Pseudoduganella albidiflava: one gene and its partner. The protein of the gene in region 2 interacts with the protein of the main gene of each other region in a pairwise test. Links are inferred from orthologs where the notes say so. Each region holds a gene or a part of one and is shown on either strand. Other genes may lie near its edges. The genes, in order: acpP and ybgC.

Region 1 (8,649 bases), 3.1 Mb from region 2 along the record:
TGGCGGTAGCGATGGTGGTGGCTGTGATGGTCGTGGTGGTCGTGGTGGTGGTGGCGGTCGCGGTGGCTGAACCTTCGCGCGGGGCCGTGTCGGCGGGCCGCCCCGGCATTTCTTCAGTGGCCAGGCGCTCGGCGAGCCGCGCCGCGAAACCGGCGGACAGCCCGGCCTCCGGCTGGTGCGCGCGCAGGACGTCGCCAGCCAGGTGGTAGAGGCGCCAGGCGGCGAGCCCTTCGGGTTCGGACAGCGCGGCCAAGGTCAGTTCCACTTCGCATGCCGGCAATTCCTTGTCCACCATCGCCGAGATGTTTTCCTGGAGGCGGTTCGGAGTTTCCATGACATATCCCTGCGCAGCAAAAGTAAGCAACGGGTTTACAAGCTGAACTACAAGCTGAACTACAAGCGAACTTCACGCTGAACTACAAGCTGAACTTCAAGCTGAACTCCAAGTTGCACCACAAGCTCACTTGCAACCGTGTTGCGAGCTGAGCTGCGACCTGGGTTATAACCTGAGTTATAACCTGCGTTATAACCTGAGCCATAACCTGAGCCATAACCTGAGCCATAACCTGAGCCATAACCTGAGCCATAACCTGAGCTATAACCTGAGCTATAACCTGAGCCATAACCTGAGTTGCCAGTGTCGGAGCCTCACCAGCGCTTGTCAACCGGCAGGTCCAATAGTGGCCGCAGTTTGTCGGCGATCACTTCGCGGGCGCGGAAAATACGGCTGCGCACGGTTCCGATGGGGCACGACATGATTTCCGAAATCTCGTCATAGCTCAAGCCTTCGATCTCGCGCAGCAGGATCGCCGTGCGCAAGTCGACAGGCAGCGACTCCATCGCGGCGTTGACCGTTTCCGCGATCTGCTTGGTGGCCAGCATGGACTCGGGCGTGTTGATGTCGCGCAGGCCGTTTCCTTCATCGGACCCTTCCGCGCTTGCCGCATCGACGTCGGTGGACGCAGGGGTGCGCCGGCTCTGGGTCACGAGGAAGTTCTTGGCGGTGTTGATGCCGATCCGATACAGCCACGTGTAGAAGGCGGAATCGCCACGGAAATGGCGCAGGCCGCGAAAAGCCTTGATGAAGCTTTCCTGGACGACGTCTTCCGCTTCGGCGGGATCGTGCACGATGCGCGATACCAGCCGCATCAGCCTGCGCTGATACTTCGACACGAGCAAGTCGAATGCTTGCCGTTCACCTGCCTGGACTCGCTCGACCAGCAGCTGATCGCTCTCACGGTCCGTTGTCACACCACGGTCTGTTGTCACACCTTGGCCCTCGGTGGTCCCAGCACCGGCTCTCCATATGCCTATAGAGGCCACGCGGGGTAATTGGTTCAGGGGTTTTGCGGATTTTTTTTCGCGCCGCCGGTGCCGCGGGCGGCGATCGCGCGCGCCGCCAGTGCCAGCCTGCGCCGTACGTCCGGCGCGGCACTATCCGGCAGCACGGCCAGCCAGTGCACCCGGCCGGCCTCGCGCCCGCCACGCCGTGCACCGGAGTCCTCTCCGGTGCCGTCCGCGATGCTCCCCGCAGTGTCTTCAGCGGCGGGTTCGGCAGCATCTTCCGGAACGGTTTCAGCGGCATCCAACCGCAATCGCAACAGCAGCAAACCGGGCCACAGCGTGGAGCCCGGCAGCAGCCGCACGCTTTGCCCCAAGCCCGCGTGCCGTGCGTCCTTCTGGTGGTATACCGCCAGGCGCACCTGGCCGACAGCCGAAATATCAATCCGCGCAAGCTTGACAAGCCCGCGCTGGCGGACGGCCCCCGCCACGCCTGCCGCGACCAGCAGCGCGCCGGCCAGGCTGGCCCCGCACCAGGCGCCACAAGCCAGCACCGCCACGCACAGGGCCGCATGCGCCGCGCGCAGTGTGGGCGATGGATGGATGACGGCGGACACGGCGATGGACATCGTGGAACCCGGCGAAAAGGGGTGGAACGCGCCCTGCGGCAGGGCTGCGATGCGGTTCATACCGGGTGCTGAATCCGGGCGCTGAAACCGGGCGGTAGAACCGTGCTGCGAAATCAACCGCAAAGTCGGCTGCAAAACTCCGCATTGAAATGCTGTCGCGGAAAATCACCTGCATAAGCTGCCGGGAAACGCCGCTGCAAAACGCTGCCGCAATGAGCGATGATGATGCCGATGATGTTCCCGATTAGGGGAAATGCTGGAAGCGCCGGCCTCTTGCCGGGCGATGATGTGCCGAAGAATGCCGGCACAGTGGACCGCGGCGGTCAACGTTCAAGTCAACCGCCGGGCCTTTGGCGCTCACTCCGTTAAGACCGGAGTGAGCCGGGAAAGTTCACATTTTTCCGAACACGAGGCTGCCGTTCGTTCCGCCGAAGCCGAACGAGTTCTTCACGGCATACTGGATCGCCATCGGGCGGGCGACGTTGGCGCAGAAGTCCAGGTCGCACGCCGGGTCCTGTTCGAACAGGTTGATCGTGGGCGGGGCCACCTGGTGGTGGATCGCCAGCACGGTGAACACGGCTTCGAGGCCGCCGGCGCCACCGAGCAGGTGGCCGGTCATCGACTTCGTCGAGCTCACGACCAGGCTCTTGGCGTGGTCACCGAACGCATACTTGATGCCGGTGACTTCGGCCACGTCGCCCAGCGGCGTCGAGGTGCCGTGCGCGTTCAGGTACTGCACCTGGTCGGGATTGATGCCGGCATTCTTCATTGCCGAGATCGCCGACTTGGCGCCGCCGCTGCCATCTTCCAGCGGCGAGGTCATGTGATACGCGTCGGCGCTCATGCCGAAGCCGAGCAGTTCCGCGTAAATCTTGGCGCCGCGTGCTTTCGCGTGCTCGTATTCTTCGAGCACCATCACGCCGGCGCCCTCGCCCAGCACGAAACCGTCGCGGTCCTTGTCCCATGGGCGGGACGCGGTCGCGGGATCGTCGTTGCGCGAGGACAGCGCACGGGCGGAGGCAAAGCCGCCCAGGCCCAGCGGCGACACGGTGGATTCGGCACCGCCGGCCACCATGATGTCGGCATCGCCGTATTCGATCAGGCGGGCCGCCGCGCCGATGCTGTGCAGGCCGGTGGTGCAGGCAGTCACGATCGCCAGGTTGGGACCGCGCATGCCGTATTTGATCGAGAGGTTACCGGAGATCATGTTGATGATCGAGGCCGGCACGAAGAACGGCGAGATACGGCGCGGACCGCGCTTGTCGTAATCGGCCTTCTGTTCTTCGATCATCGGCAGGCCGCCGATGCCGGAGCCGATGATCACGCCGATGCGATCGGCGTTCTCTTCGGTGACGACCAGACCGGAATCCTGGATCGCCTGGATACCCGCAGCCATGCCGTAATGGATGAAGGCATCCATATGGCGGGCTTCCTTGACGTCGAGATAGCTTTCGACGTTGAAGTTCTTGACCTCGCCGGCGAAGCGGGTCGAGAACGCGCTGGCATCAAACTTGGTGATGTTGGCGATACCGGATTTGCTTTCGGTAATCGCGTTCCACGCTTCGGCAATCGTATTGCCGATCGGGGACACGACGCCGAGGCCGGTAACCACCACACGACGGTTTTTGGAACTCAAGCGATTCTCCTGGAGTCGATCTTTGCTGCTGCTGCGAACTTAGGCCTTGACGTGGTTCGTCGCGTAGTCGATAGCCTGCTGCACGGTGGTGATCTTTTCAGCCTGTTCGTCAGGGATTTCCATTTCGAACTCGTCTTCCAGTGCCATTACCAGTTCAACGGTGTCGAGGGAGTCGGCGCCCAGGTCATCGACGAAGGACGATTCGTTCTTGATGTCGGCTTCGGCGACGCCCAGTTGTTCGGCGACGATCTTCTTAACGCGTTGTTCGATATCGGACATGTTATGGCTCCATTGTGTGTATGTTACGGAAAGCGCGCATTTTATCAGGTTTGCGCACTGAAAAACTAATTTCGGCTTCTGTGCTCAGCTTTACCGAAATCACTGCTAAAAAACGGCTTTACCCACATAAATCGTGCGCAAAGCCGCTTAATTCCTCATTCATTCCCGGCTTATTCGCCATCACCCCATGTACATGCCACCGTTCACGTGCAGCGTGGTACCGGTGATGTACGCGCCGCTCGGCGATGCCAGGAAAGCCACCGCCGCGGCGATGTCTTCCGGCTTGCCGAGACGGCCCAGCGGGATCTGCGTGAGCAGGGCCGCATGCTGGTCCTCGCCCAGCACCTTGGTCATGTCCGTGTCGATGAAGCCCGGTGCGACACAGTTGACGGTGATGTTGCGGCTGCCGATTTCACGGGCCAGCGCGCGGGACATGCCCTCCACGCCGGCCTTGGCCGCCGCATAATTCATCTGGCCAGGATTGCCGGACGACGCCACCACCGACGTGATGTTAATGATACGCCCTGCTTTGGCTTTCATCATGCCACGCAGGACCGCGCGGGACAGGCGGCCCACCGCGCTCAGGTTGGTGGCGATGACCTTGTCCCATTCATCGTCCTTCATGCGCATCGCCAGCTGGTCGGCGGTGATGCCGGCATTGTTGACGAGGATGCCGATCGCGCCGAAGCTCTTGCCGATTTCATCGATCACGGCGGCGCAGCGCGCCGCATCCGTCACGTCCAGCGCCAGGCCCTTGCCGGCATCGGCGCCGATCTCGGCCAGGTAAGCGGAAATCGCTTCGGCACCGGCTTCGGTGGTGGCCGTGCCGATCACTTTCGCGCCCTGGCGCGCCAGTTCGGTGGCAATGGCCTTGCCGATGCCGCGCGAAGCGCCCGTGACGAGCGCGACTTGGTTGGACAGGTTCATGGTGTTTCCTTCGAATTCTTCAGTCAGGTTCAGCCGGCCGGCTTCAGCGCGGCCAGCAGGCGTTCCAGCGACGCCTGGTCGGTGATGGCGTCCCCGGCCAGGTTCGCATCGATGCGCTTGGTCAAGCCCATCAGCACCTTGCCGGGGCCGCATTCGATGACCTGGGTGATGCCGCCCGCGGCCACCTTCTGCATCGTTTCCACCCAGCGCACCGGGGTGGCGGCCTGGCGTACCAGCGCATCCTTGATGCTTGCAGGATCATGCAGTACAGCAACATCGACGTTGTTGATCAAATCGATCTGCGGTGCGTTGAAATGGAGGTTTTCCATGTAGTCGCGCAAGCGGTCCGAGGCGGGCTTCAGCAGCGACGAGTGGAACGGCGCCGATACCGGCAGGCGCATCGCGCGCTTGGCGCCCTTGGCCTTGGCGATCTCGCAGGCCTTGTCGACACCGGCGGCGTGGCCGGCGATCACGACCTGGGCCGGCGCGTTGTAGTTGACGGCTTCCACCACCTGGCCCGGCGCGGCGGCCACGGCTTCGGCGCAGGCGGCCCGCACGTCTTCGTCCGACAGGCCCAGCACCACGGCCATCGTGCCCTGCCCGACCGGCACGGCTTCCTGCATCGCGTGGGCGCGGAAGCGCACCAGCGGCACGGCATCCTTGAACGGGATCACGCCGGCGGCGACCAGCGCCGAGTATTCACCGAGGCTGTGGCCCGCGACGATGGCCGGCAGCGGGCCGCCGGCGGCGATCCATGCGCGATACACGGCGACCGCGGCGGTCAGCATCACCGGCTGCGTATTGGTGGTCAGGTCGAGGTCTTCCTTCGGGCCTTCGGCGATCAGCTTGCCGAGGTCGAACTGCAGCGCGTCCGACGCTTCGGCGATCGTTTGCTCGACGACCGGGTTGCCGTTGAAGCCGGCCATCATGGCCACGGCCTGGGAACCCTGGCCGGGGAATACAAAAGCGAATTGGGTCATATGTGTTCTCGTTATGAAAAGCGGACGCGCGAGGCGCATCCGCATTTAGAGCACTGCTTCTAAAACGGCGCGCATTGTACACCGCCGTTCGCATTCCACCTAAAACTTGCATTCCCGCCACATTTGGCGAGCAGGTAAAGCTTTATCTCCTACATCCTCGCCAGGTCCTGGCGAGCAGGTAAAGCTTTTACTTCCTACATCCTCGCCAAGTCCTGGCGAGCAGGTAAAGCTTTTCGGGTCACATCCTCGCCAAGTCCTGGCGAGCAGGTAAAGCTTTTATCTCCTACATCCTCGCCAGGACGGCCCCCCACGTAAACCCGCCGCCGACGCCTTCCATCATGACGACGTCGCCCTTCTTCACGCGGCCATCGCGCACGGCGGTGTCCAGTGCCAGCGGGATCGACGCGGCCGACGTGTTGCCGTGCTGGTCGACCGTGACGACCATCTTGTCCAGCGCCAGGCCGAGCTTCTTGGCGGTGCCGTTCATGATGCGGATATTGGCCTGGTGCGGGATCAGCCAGTCGATCTGGCTGCTCGTCATGCCGGCCGCGTCCAGCGCTTCGTGCGCCACCTTTTCCAGCACGGTGACGGCCAGCTTGAAGACGGCCTGGCCATCCATGTACAGGAAGGCGCTGCCCGCCACGGCGCCGCCGGCCACGTTGCCGGGCACCGACAGGATGTCGGAATGGCGGCCGTCCGCGTGCAGCTTGCAGGCCAGCACGCCCGGCTCTTCGGAAGCACTCATCACCACGGCGCCGGCGCCGTCGCCGAACAGCACGCAGGTGGTGCGGTCTTCGAAGTTCAGGATGCGCGAAAACACTTCGGAGCCGATCACCAGGACGTTCTTGTACATGCCCGACTTGATGAAACTGTCCGCCGACGCCATCGCATACACGAAGCCGCTGCAAACAGCCTGCACATCGACGGCCGCGCTGGTGTTGGTCATGCCCAGCTTGCGCTGCACGATGCAGGCGGTGCTGGGGAAGCTGCCGAAGAAGTCCGGCGTGGAACTGGCAACGATGATCAGGTCGATGTCGTTCGGCTGCAGCTGCGCCATCTCCAGCGCGCGCTGGGCCGCGATCACGGCCAGGTCGGAGGAATTCTGTTCCGGCGCAGCGTAATGGCGCGCCGAGATACCGCTACGGGAGGAAATCCACTCGTCGGACGTTTCGATGCCCTTGGCCGCAAGCTGCTCGGTCAGTGCCTGGTTCGTCACGCGTTGTTCCGGCAGGTAGCTGCCGGTGCCGATGATTTTGCTGTACAGGGTCATGCCGTCTCATCCAATGGTTGTATTTTCGCGCGGCATCAGTTCGGCGATGAGATCCGCCAGCTGCTGCTGCACATCGTTCTTCGCAGCATCGTAGGCCCGGCGGATGGCCCATTCATAGGCTTCCGCTTCGGCACTGCCGTGGCTCTTGAACACGAGACCGCGCAGGCCCAGCAGGCTGGCACCGTTATAGCGCGCGGGATTGAGCCGCTGGCGGATCCGCTTCAACGCACTGTTGGCGATCGCGGCACCCAGCATGGTGATGGGATTGCGCTTGAGTTCGGTCGTCAGCACCATCTTGAAGAAGCCCGCCACGCCTTCAACGGCCTTGAGGGCGACATTGCCGACAAAGCCGTCGCACACGACCACATCGGTCGTGCCCTTGAAGATATCGTTGCCTTCCACGTTGCCGTAGAAGTTCAGCTTGCCGCGCTCATGGTCGGCCTGCAGCAGCGCGGACGTGGCCTTGACCACCTCGTTGCCCTTGATATCCTCGGTGCCCACGTTGAGCAGGCCGATCGTGGGGCGCGCGATGCCTTCCATCGCATGCACGAGCACGGAGCCCATGATGGCGAACTGGTGCAGGTGGTGCGGTTCGCAATCCACGTTGGCGCCCAGGTCCATCACATACGTGGGGCCATCCTTCTGGTTCGGCATGATGCCGCAGATGGCCGGGCGGTCGACGCCGGCCATGGTCTTCAGCACATAGCGGGAAACGGCCATCAGCGCGCCGGTATTGCCGGCGGAAACGCAGGCCTGGGCCTTGCCATCCTTGACCTGTTCGATGGCCACGCGCATCGACGAATCCTTCTTGCGGCGCAGCGCCACTTCGAGCGGATCGTCCATCATGACCTGCTCGGAGGCATGCAGCACGGTAATGCGGGGATGGTCTCCGGCGCGATGCTTCTTCAGTTCGGCGCGGAGCACGTCTTCGAGGCCAACCAGGATCAGTTCGGCATCGGATTCGCGGTTCAGGAAGGAAATTGCGGCAGGAACGGTGACCGACGGGCCGTGGTCGCCGCCCATGCAGTCGATAGAAATTTTAATTGTCATTGCGGGCAAGATGCAATCCCGGCGCGAGCGCCGGAGCCTGCGGTTTCAAGACACATCAGTTCCCGGCAGGCCGGGGAGCAGCATGGCGGCACAGCATATGGCACAACATATCGCAGAACATATGGCACAACAATGAGTGGCGCGCTGGATGCTGGAAAGTGCTCGGGGTCGACGAAAAGAAAAAGCGGCGCCACGACAAAACTTTCGCGTGCACCGCTTTTGGTCTTTGGCCGAAACCAAAACGCCGATTACTCGTCGTTTTTGGTCTTCAGCACCTTGCGACCACGATAAAAGCCGTTCGGGCTGATATGGTGACGCAGGTGGGTTTCGCCGGTGGTCGGCTCGACTGCCAGGTTAGGGGCGGTCAGGAAATCGTGCGAACGGTGCATGCCGCGCTTCGACGGGGACTTCTTGTTCTGTTGAACAGCCATGATGACTCCTAATACTAAGTTCTAAAATTTTAACACAATCGACTGGCAAATACATGCAAATCGAGTATCCCAGCGGCACCACACTTGCGCGAGGCACCATGCTGCATTACTACTCAATGCCAATACTCGCAGCCCGATTGGCATGTTCTTTCAACTACTCGGTGAA
Region 2 (8,814 bases):
TGCGCGGGCTGATGTTGTAGCTGCCGTTGAAGGTCACGCGCTGCGCTTCGCCGCCGTTCACGCTCATCCGGTAGATCTGCGGGCCGCCGCTGCGGTCGCTGGTGAAGTAGATCTGCTGGCCATCGGCGGAGAACTGCGGTTCGGTATCGATGCCGCTGCTGTTGGAAATGCGGCGGATGCCGCCACCGCTGCTGTTGGCGATGTATACCTGCGTGTTGCCGGTCTTCGACAAGGCCAGGGCGATGCGGCTGCCATCGGGCGACCAGGAAGGGGCCGAATTGCTGCCGCGTTCGTTGGCGATCACGGTGCGCTGGCGCGTGATCAGGTTTTGCACGTAGATGACGGGCTTCTTTTGTTCGAACGACACATAGGCCACCCTGGTGCCGTCGGGCGACCACGACGGCGAAATGATGGGCTCGTTCGACGACAGGGCCAGCTGCACGTTCTCGCCATCCGCGTCGGCCACTTCCAGGCGGTACGAGCGGCCCTGCTGGGTCACGTAGGCGATGCGGGTGGCGAAGATGCCGCGCACGCCGGTCAGTTTCTCGTAGACGTCGTCGGCGATCTTGTGCGCCGACAGGCGGGTGAATTGCGCCGGCGCCTGCTGGTCCAGTTGCGAGATCTTCGTGTTCTGGATGGTCGACATCAACTTGTAGCGCACGTCGTACGTGCCGTTCGGCTGTTTCTGCACGGTGCCCACCACCAGCGCATCGGCGCCGCGCGCCTTGTACGACGAGGCGTCGACGCTGTTCACGTCGGTAATCGTGCCGGCATCGATCACCTTGAAGGCGCCGCTGCGTTCCAGGTCGGTCTTGATGACCTTGGAAATCTGCGTCGGCGACTGGCCTTCGTCGACGAAGGCGGCCACGGCCACGGGGATCTGGTTGCTGCCGACGCCGGAGATTTCCACGCGCAGCTGCGCCTGGGCGCCCAGGCTGGCCAGCATGCCAGCGGTGAGGAACAAGGTAGGTAGTTTTTTCATGTCAAGGCAAGTCTTTCAAATTAAACGTCGCGTTGATATCCCGCTCGACCGTGCCGTCTTTCTTTTTCGGCAGAGGCGACGATTTGGAAATCGCGTTCTCCACGGCGGCATCGTAGGCGGGAATTCCGCTGCTCTTGATCTTTCGGACCGAAACGATTTCCCCAGTCGGCAATTGCGTGATCTTGAACTCGGCGCGCGGATTGCCGGGAACGTCCTGGCTGCCCGCGTAGCTGATGTTGCTCTTGATCTTGGCCGTGATCGCGGCCACGTAGCCACTGTCCAGGCGCGGCGCGGTCGATTTCTCGGCCGTGCCCGAACTGCCGCCCGCCGCGCCCGTGATGCGCCGCATTTCCTCGGCGCGCAGCTTGGCGATGCGGTCGGATTCTTTCTTTTCCGCGGCCTTCTTGTCGGCCAGTTGCTTCTTCCTGGCGTCTTCTTCTTTTTTCTTCTCGGCTTTTTCCTCGGCCAGGCGACGTTCCTTGTCGTCTTCCTCGCGTTTTTTCCTGTCGTCTTCCTTCTTCTTCTGCTCGGCGAGCTTGCGCTCGTCCTCGATCTTCTGCTTGCGCTTCTCTTCCTTTTCCTCGGCGATGCGCTTTTCTTCTTCCTTCTTTTTCTTCTCGCGTTCCTTCCTCAGCGCGATCTCGGGATCGGGCTTCGGTGGCGTCACCTCACGCGGCGGCGGCGGGGCAGGGGCGGGCGGCGGCGGCGCCGGTTCCGGCTCGGGCCGCGGGTCCGGTTCCGGCTCCGGTGCCTCGGCGGGCGGCGGCGGCGGAGCGGCCTGCTGCGTCGTCAAGTCCCACACTTCCGCTTCCACGGCCACCGGCTCCGAACTCTGCCAGTTGATGCCACCCCACAGGAACAGGAACAGCAGCGCGTGCGTGGCCAGCGCGAGACCGAACGCGCGCCAGCCGCTGTCATGCCGGGGGACCCGGTACGGGCCACCCTTGTTTGCTTCACTCGTCGCCATGCCTTACTTCGTCGCCAGACCGACGCGGTTGATGCCCATCTTTTTCGCTTCGGAAATCAGCTGGATCACGTCGTCGTACTTGCTTTCCTTGTCCCCCGCGATCAGCACCGGATAGTCGGGATTCTCCTCGTGCAGCGCCGCCAGCTTGCGCACCAGCGCATCGCGGTTCGGCGCCGTCTCGGGCGCATCGGCATTCTTGCCCGCGATGCCGATCGACAGCGCACCATTGGGCTTGATCGTGACCTGGATGTACGCATCCGGTGGGCGCACCGATTTTTCCGCATGCGGCAGGTCGATCGAACTGGGGTTGTTCGAGCTCGGCATCACCATGAAGATGATCAGCAGGCACAGCATCACGTCGATATACGGCACGACGTTGATCTCGGACTTCAGCTTGCGGCCGCGGCCGCCACGCATGCTGCCACTGTTGAAGGAAGACGCCATGATGGACCCCTATCGCGACTGGCGCTGCAGGATGTTGGAGAATTCCTCGACGAAGCTTTCAAAGCGGATCGCCAGGCGGTCGATGTCGTGCGAAAAACGGTTGTAGGCCACCACCGCCGGGATCGCCGCGAACAGGCCGATCGCGGTGGCGATCAGCGCTTCGGCGATGCCGGGCGCCACGGCCGACAGCGTGGCCTGCTGCACGTTGGCCAGGCCGCGGAAGGCGTTCATGATGCCCCACACGGTGCCCAGCAGGCCGATATACGGCGAGACGGAACCGACCGACGCCAGGAATGCCAGGTGCGATTCGAGCACATCCATCTCGCGCTGGAACGCGGCGCGCATCGCGCGGCGGGCGCCGTCGAGCAGCGCGCCGCCATCGAACGTTTCACGGTTGGCCGCCACGGCCTGCTTGCCCTTGATGAACTCGCCCATACCCGCTTCGAAGATGCGCGACAGCGCGCCATTGTTGGCGCGGTTGCTGCCGGCGGCCTGGTACAGCTGGTGCAGGTTGCCGCCGGCCCAGAAGGTTTTCTCGAAGTCGATCGTCAGGCGGCGCGCGGCGCGCACGTCGAACCATTTCTTGAAAATGTAGGTCCAGCTGACGATCGAGAGGCCGAGCAGCAACGCCATGATCAGCTGGACGATCAGGTGGGCGTTGGAGATGAGGGCGATGAAGGAAAGATCTTGGGAACCGTTCATTTATGAATTAGTTAGAATGTAAGTACGGCAAAGGGTCATGCTGGCGGTGGCATCCGCCTGCCCATCGGTGACGCTGCCCGGCCGGCGCTACGCTACATAGGCACGCATGCGCTCGGCCACTTCGTCGGGCACGGCGCGGGGACGCAGCGCGGAATCGACGCAGCCGATCTTGACCAGCGCCGTGTTAAGCAAGGTCGTGCCACGCCATGCCTGCTGCCGGAACACGATGGAGGCACGGCCAAGCTTCTCGATAACTAGTGTTAATTCTAGGGCATCGTCCAGTTTGGCCGGCGCATGATAGTCCGCGCTCACGTTCTTCACCACGAACATCGCATCGTGGGCTTCCAGCAGCGCCTGTTGGCCAACGCCGATCGCACGCAGCCATTCGGTACGCGCACGTTCGAAGAACTTCAGGTAATTCGCGTAATAAACGATGCCGCCCGCGTCCGTATCCTCGTAATAGACACGGACTTCCCAGGTGAACTCTGATGGCATGATCATTTGTTACAAGTGTTATTAGGCAACATTCTACGTCATTTAGCATACAACGTTGCCAAAAGTTTGCTGACAGCATGTCAAGCTGGGCAGTTAAACAAATCCCCTGCAAACGACCAATACTTGTAACAATCGCTTACGAATGATTCGCCTGGGCAATGCACGGCGGCACGGTATCAGCCCGCGCGCTTGACCGCCAGCGGTCCCGCCGCCTGGCAGGTCGGCATCAGCTCGATCATGTTGATGTTGACATGCGGCGGCAAGGTGGCGATCCAGTACGCGGTGGCGGCGATGTCTTCCGCCGTCAACGGCGTGGTGCCTTCGTACACTTTCGCCGCCGCGGCATCGTCGCCCTTCAGGCGCACGTTCGAGAATTCGGTGCCGCCGCACAGGCCCGGCGCGATATTGGTGGCGCGCACCCCGGTGCCCACCAGGTCCGAGCGCAGGTTCAGCGTGAACTGGTCGACGAAGGCCTTGGTGGCGCCATAGACATTGCCGCCGGGGTAGGGGAAGCGGCCGGCCACCGAGCCCAGGTTGATGACCAGCCCGCTATTGCGTTCCACCATGCCGGGCAGGACGGCACGGGTCATCGTGACCAGGCCGGTGCAGTTGGTGGCGATCATGGTTTCCCAGTCTTCCAGCGCTGCTTCGTGCGCCGGACGGATGCCCAGCGCCAGTCCGGCATTGTTGATCAGCACGTCGATGTCGCGCCAGTCGGCCGGCAGCGCCGCAAGTGCCGCGTGGATGGCCGCTTTGTCGGTCACGTCCAGCGGCACGGCGCGCACGTTCGGCCCCAGTTCGCCGGCCAGCGCTTCCAGCCGGTCTTCGCGGCGGCCGGAAATCAGCACGCGGTGGCCGTTGGTGGCAAAGATGCGCGCCATCGCGGCGCCGAAACCGGCGGTGGCGCCGGTGATGAAGACGATCATGTGCTTTCCTCGAGGTTGCGATTGTTGGCGGGATTTGGTCAAAACGGTCCGGCGAAGCCGGTCAACCCCCGATTGTAGCCGAAGCGACAGCATTGTGGTCGCGCTACCAATGGCGCGGGACGCCTGGCGCGGCACGCTTCCTTGCTCTTGCACAGTACATCACATACAATCTTGGCTCCATTTATGTCTCACGTAACTGGCGAAAAGCCAGCGGCGCCACCGGCACCGCGGGCGAAAGGTGGGGATCCACCGGGGAACGTGAGATGTCACAACGCCGTTCGCCTGGGCAGCCACGATGGAATCGCGCGAGTGTACGTGCGACCGGGCTGCCTTCGCTTACCCGGCCTTCGTCATTCGATCCTATCTGCCAGTCCTAATCGGAGTAATTTCATGTTCGCAAAAGATCACACCCTCGCCGCCATCGACCCGGAACTGTTCGGCGCCATCCAGAACGAGAACAAGCGCCAGCACGACCACATCGAACTGATCGCATCGGAGAACTACACGTCGCCGGCGGTAATGGAAGCGCAGGGCTCGCAGCTGACGAACAAGTATGCGGAAGGCTACCCGGGCAAGCGCTACTACGGCGGCTGCGAATACGTCGACGTCGTAGAGCAACTGGCGATCGACCGCGTGAAGCAGCTGTTCGGCGCCGAAGCGGCCAACGTGCAGCCGAATTCCGGCTCGCAGGCGAACCAGGGCGTGTTCTTCGCCGTGCTGAAGCCGGGCGACACGATCATGGGCATGTCGCTGGCCGAAGGCGGCCACCTGACGCACGGCATGGGCCTGAACATGTCCGGCAAATGGTTCAACGTGGTGTCGTACGGCCTGACCGCCGAGGAAGACATCGACTACGCGGCCATGGAAAAGCTGGCCCACGAGCACAAGCCTAAGCTGATCATCGCCGGCGCCTCGGCCTTCTCGAAGAAGATCGACTTCGAACGCTTCGCCGCCGTGGCCAAGGCGGTCGGTGCCTACTTCATGGTGGACATGGCCCACTACGCCGGCCTGATCGCCGCCGGCCTGTACCCGAACCCGGTGCCGCACGCCGACTTCGTCACGTCCACCACGCACAAGTCGCTGCGCGGCCCGCGCGGCGGCATCATCCTGATGAAGGCCGAACACGAGAAGATCATCAACTCGGCGATCTTCCCCGGCATCCAGGGCGGCCCGCTGATGCACGTCATCGCCGGCAAGGCCGTGGCCTTCAAGGAAGCCCAGTCCGAAGAATTCAAGGCCTACCAGCAGCAAGTGGTGAAGAACGCCGACGTGCTGGCGAAAACGCTGATCAAGCGCGGCCTGCGCATCGTTTCCGGCGGTACCGAGTCGCACGTGTTCCTGGTGGACCTGCGCGCCAAGAACCTGACCGGCAAGGAAGCCGAGGCGATCCTGGGTTCGGCCCACATCACCTGCAACAAGAACGGCATCCCGAACGACCCGCAAAAGCCGTTTGTCACGTCCGGCATCCGCCTGGGCAGCCCGGCCATGACCACGCGCGGCTTCAAGGAAGCGGAAGCGGAAGAAGTGGGCAACCTGATCGCCGACGTGCTGGACAATCCGCAGGATGCCGCCACGATCGAGCGCGTGAAAGCCGCCGTGAAAGTGCTGGCTGACAAGTACCCGGTTTACGCGTAATCGACACGTTGTTACTATCGGGGCGCCGGCCGTGAGGTCCGGCGCCTTTTTTTGATTCCACTCCGGTCTCTCCATGAAATGTCCGTTCTGCCAGCACGACGAAATCCACGTCCTCGATACCCGCGTATCGGAGGAGGGGGATGCGATCAAGCGCCGGCGGCGCTGCGGCAAGTGCGACAAGCGCTTCACGACCTACGAGCGGATTGAACTTTCCATGCCATTCGTGGTCAAGAAGAATGGCAGCCGCACCGAATATGCGGAAGCCAAGTTGCGTGGCAGCCTGATGCTCGCGCTGCGCAAGCGCCCGGTGGCCGCCGCCGCCGTGGACGACGCGGTCAAGGCCATCGCCGAAAAACTGCTGACGAGCGGCAAGCGCGAAGTCGATTCGAACCATATCGGCGAACTGGTGATGGCCGAGCTGAAGCGGCTCGACAAGGTGGCATATATCCGTTTCGCCTCCGTCTACAAGAATTTCGAGGATCTCGCGGAATTCCAGGATGCGATCGAAGAGGCCGGGCAAGAGCGCAAGCGGCAGGAATAAGTAGCTGGGGCGGCGACCGCTGGCATCGTTTCGCCAGCGCTTTTATCAGAATCGTTTCACACCAGAATCGTTTCACCAGCGCTTTTATCACTATCGCTTCACAGCATCGCTTCCCCGGCACCGTTCATTGGCGTGGCCCCACGCTATCCCTCCGGTTTCACCATCCCGCGCTGGCGCTTGCCGTCAAGAACAATCCACCGCGGCGCCATGGCAACGGCTTGCAAACGCTTGCAAGTCTTTCACGCAACATTCCTTCAGGTATTCTCCGCCTGACCGGCCTGTTCTTGCGGGCGCTCAACCGCTTCAGTTCGCTACCGCCTAACTTGTACGGCAGAGCTGAAGGAGGTCGTGATGCGCCAGGTCGCCGGGTTCACCTTGCTGGAAGTGCTGATCGCGGTCCTGGTGCTCGCACTGGGCCTGATCGGCGGCACCGCCATGCAGCTGCATGCGATGCGCACGCGGCACGAATCGGCGCTGCTGTCGGCATCGGTCCAGATGGCCACGGCGATGGCCGACCGTATCCGCACCAATGCCGGGCAGATACCGGCCGTCTACCTCGGCGTGGATGTCGGCGCCCATGCCGGCCCGGTACCGGCCGCGCCGGACAATGCCTGCCGGGACCAGCCATGCGATGCCGCGCAGATTGCCCGGCTGGATGTCTACGAACTGTCGCGTCAGGTGCGTGCCGCGTTGCCGGCGGGCCGGGCCCGCGTTTGCCGCGATGCGCAGCCGTATGTGGCGGGAAAACTGCGCTGGGCGTGCAGCGGCGCGGCGGATGACCCGGTCGTCGTCAAGATCGGCTGGCGCGGCAAGCGGCCGGATGGCACGCCCGAACACGACGGGGGCACCGTGCCCGGGGTGGCGATCGCGGTGGCGGGAGTCCGGCCATGAAGGGGCGGCAAGCCGGCATCGGCCTGCCGGAAATGCTGGTGTCCATGGCGCTCGGCCTGTTCGTCGCGCTGGCGGCGTCGGCGATGCTGCTGCTGGCGAACCGCGATTTCACCCACCAGGCGGCCGGCACGCGGCTCGATGACGGCGGCCGTTACGCGCTCGAATCGATCGGCCTGGCGCTGCGGCAGGCCGCCTGGAGCGACCTCGACAGCGGAGTGCCGCCAGCGGACGGCGACGCCGGCATCGGCGGCCTGGATGCCCGCACGCTGCCGCGCATGGCGCCCGGCCTCGATGGCGCGCTGGTGGCCGGCAACGTGCAGGGCAGCGACGTGCTGGCCGTGCACTTCGGCGGGCTTGGCGCCGGCGGCGGCGACGGTTCCATGGTCGATTGCGCCGGCTTCGCGATCGGTGCCGGGGAAGCGGGCTGGAGCATCTTTTATGTCGGCGTCGCCGACGATGGCGAAACGGAATTGCGCTGCAAGTACCGCGCGCAGTCGGGCAACTGGAATGCCGACGCCATCGTGCGCGGTGTCGATTCGTTCCAGGTCTTGTACGGGCTCGACACGGACCAGCCGGCGGACGGCGTTCCCAACCGCTACCTAAACGCCAGCGGCATCCGCGCGCTCGACGCGGCCCTGGTGCTGGCCGGTGCGACGCCGCAGCAACGGGCGCAGGACCTGCGCCGCAAGACGCACTGGAAACGCGTCACCGTGGTGCGGGTGGCCTTGCTGTTGCATGGCGACGCTCATTCGCACACTGGCGCGCCGCCGGTGCGCTACCACCTGTTCGGCATTCCGGGCGGGCTGGACGACCCGGGCACCGTGATCGACGAAAGCACGCTGCCCGGACCATGGCGATGGCGCGCCCGGCGCCTGTTCGAACAGGCGGTACTGCTGCGCAACCGGGGCCCTTGACGATGCGCCGGCGGCAAGGGGGCGTCGCGCTGGTAGTCACGCTGGTGATGCTGGTGGCCGTGCTGATGCTGGCGGCAACGGCGGCGGGCATGGCATTGATGGGCGAAAAGGCGGCACGCGCCGGGCGGGACCGGCAGGTGGCACTGCAAGCTGCGGAGGATGCGCTGATGGATGCGGAACGCGATATCGAAGAGGCCGGCCCCGAGCGGGCGGCAATCCTGGCGGCACCCGGCGATTTCGGCCCGGGCTGCGGCAGCGGCGCGGCGCTCGGCCTGTGCGGGCCTGCCGGGCCGGATGAAGCGCCGGCCTGGCAAGCC

The links.
Region 1: the proteins of ybgC (region 2) and acpP interact in binary tests that used the Escherichia coli proteins (3 or more experiments, as listed by UniProt). The link is inferred for Pseudoduganella albidiflava from one-to-one orthologs.

Annotation. Positions count from the first base shown.
Region 1 is NZ_CP036401.1:1,782,908-1,791,556, reverse strand. The notes cover bases 2,206-4,984. They hold acpP (acyl carrier protein), read right to left. Parts: upstream 3,826-4,984; coding sequence 3,586-3,825; downstream 2,206-3,585. Other genes in these bases: fabD (ACP S-malonyltransferase), read right to left, coding at 4,782-4,984; fabG (3-oxoacyl-ACP reductase FabG), read right to left, coding at 4,006-4,752; fabF (beta-ketoacyl-ACP synthase II), read right to left, coding at 2,302-3,546. Outside these bases: EYF70_RS07695 (sigma-E factor negative regulatory protein), read right to left, coding at 1-334; RNA polymerase sigma factor RpoE, read right to left, coding at 649-1,251; EYF70_RS07685 (hypothetical protein), read right to left, coding at 1,338-1,970; more of fabD, read right to left, coding at 4,985-5,732; EYF70_RS07660 (beta-ketoacyl-ACP synthase III), read right to left, coding at 6,016-7,002; phosphate acyltransferase PlsX, read right to left, coding at 7,009-8,052; rpmF (50S ribosomal protein L32), read right to left, coding at 8,301-8,483. UniProt on the Escherichia coli protein: Carrier of the growing fatty acid chain in fatty acid biosynthesis.
Region 2 is NZ_CP036401.1:4,848,198-4,857,011, reverse strand. What follows is about bases 1,887-4,830. They hold ybgC (tol-pal system-associated acyl-CoA thioesterase), read right to left. Parts: upstream 3,591-4,830; coding sequence 3,183-3,590; downstream 1,887-3,182. Other genes in these bases: EYF70_RS20105 (SDR family NAD(P)-dependent oxidoreductase), read right to left, coding at 3,767-4,516; tolQ (protein TolQ), read right to left, coding at 2,403-3,095; EYF70_RS20120 (ExbD/TolR family protein), read right to left, coding at 1,953-2,393; tolA (cell envelope integrity protein TolA), read right to left, coding at 1,887-1,949. Also shown: Tol-Pal system beta propeller repeat protein TolB, read right to left, coding at 1-982; more of tolA, read right to left, coding at 984-1,886; glyA (serine hydroxymethyltransferase), read left to right, coding at 4,907-6,151; transcriptional regulator NrdR, read left to right, coding at 6,225-6,692; type IV pilus modification protein PilV, read left to right, coding at 7,044-7,583; EYF70_RS20085 (PilW family protein), read left to right, coding at 7,580-8,497; EYF70_RS20080 (pilus assembly PilX family protein), read left to right, coding at 8,500-8,814.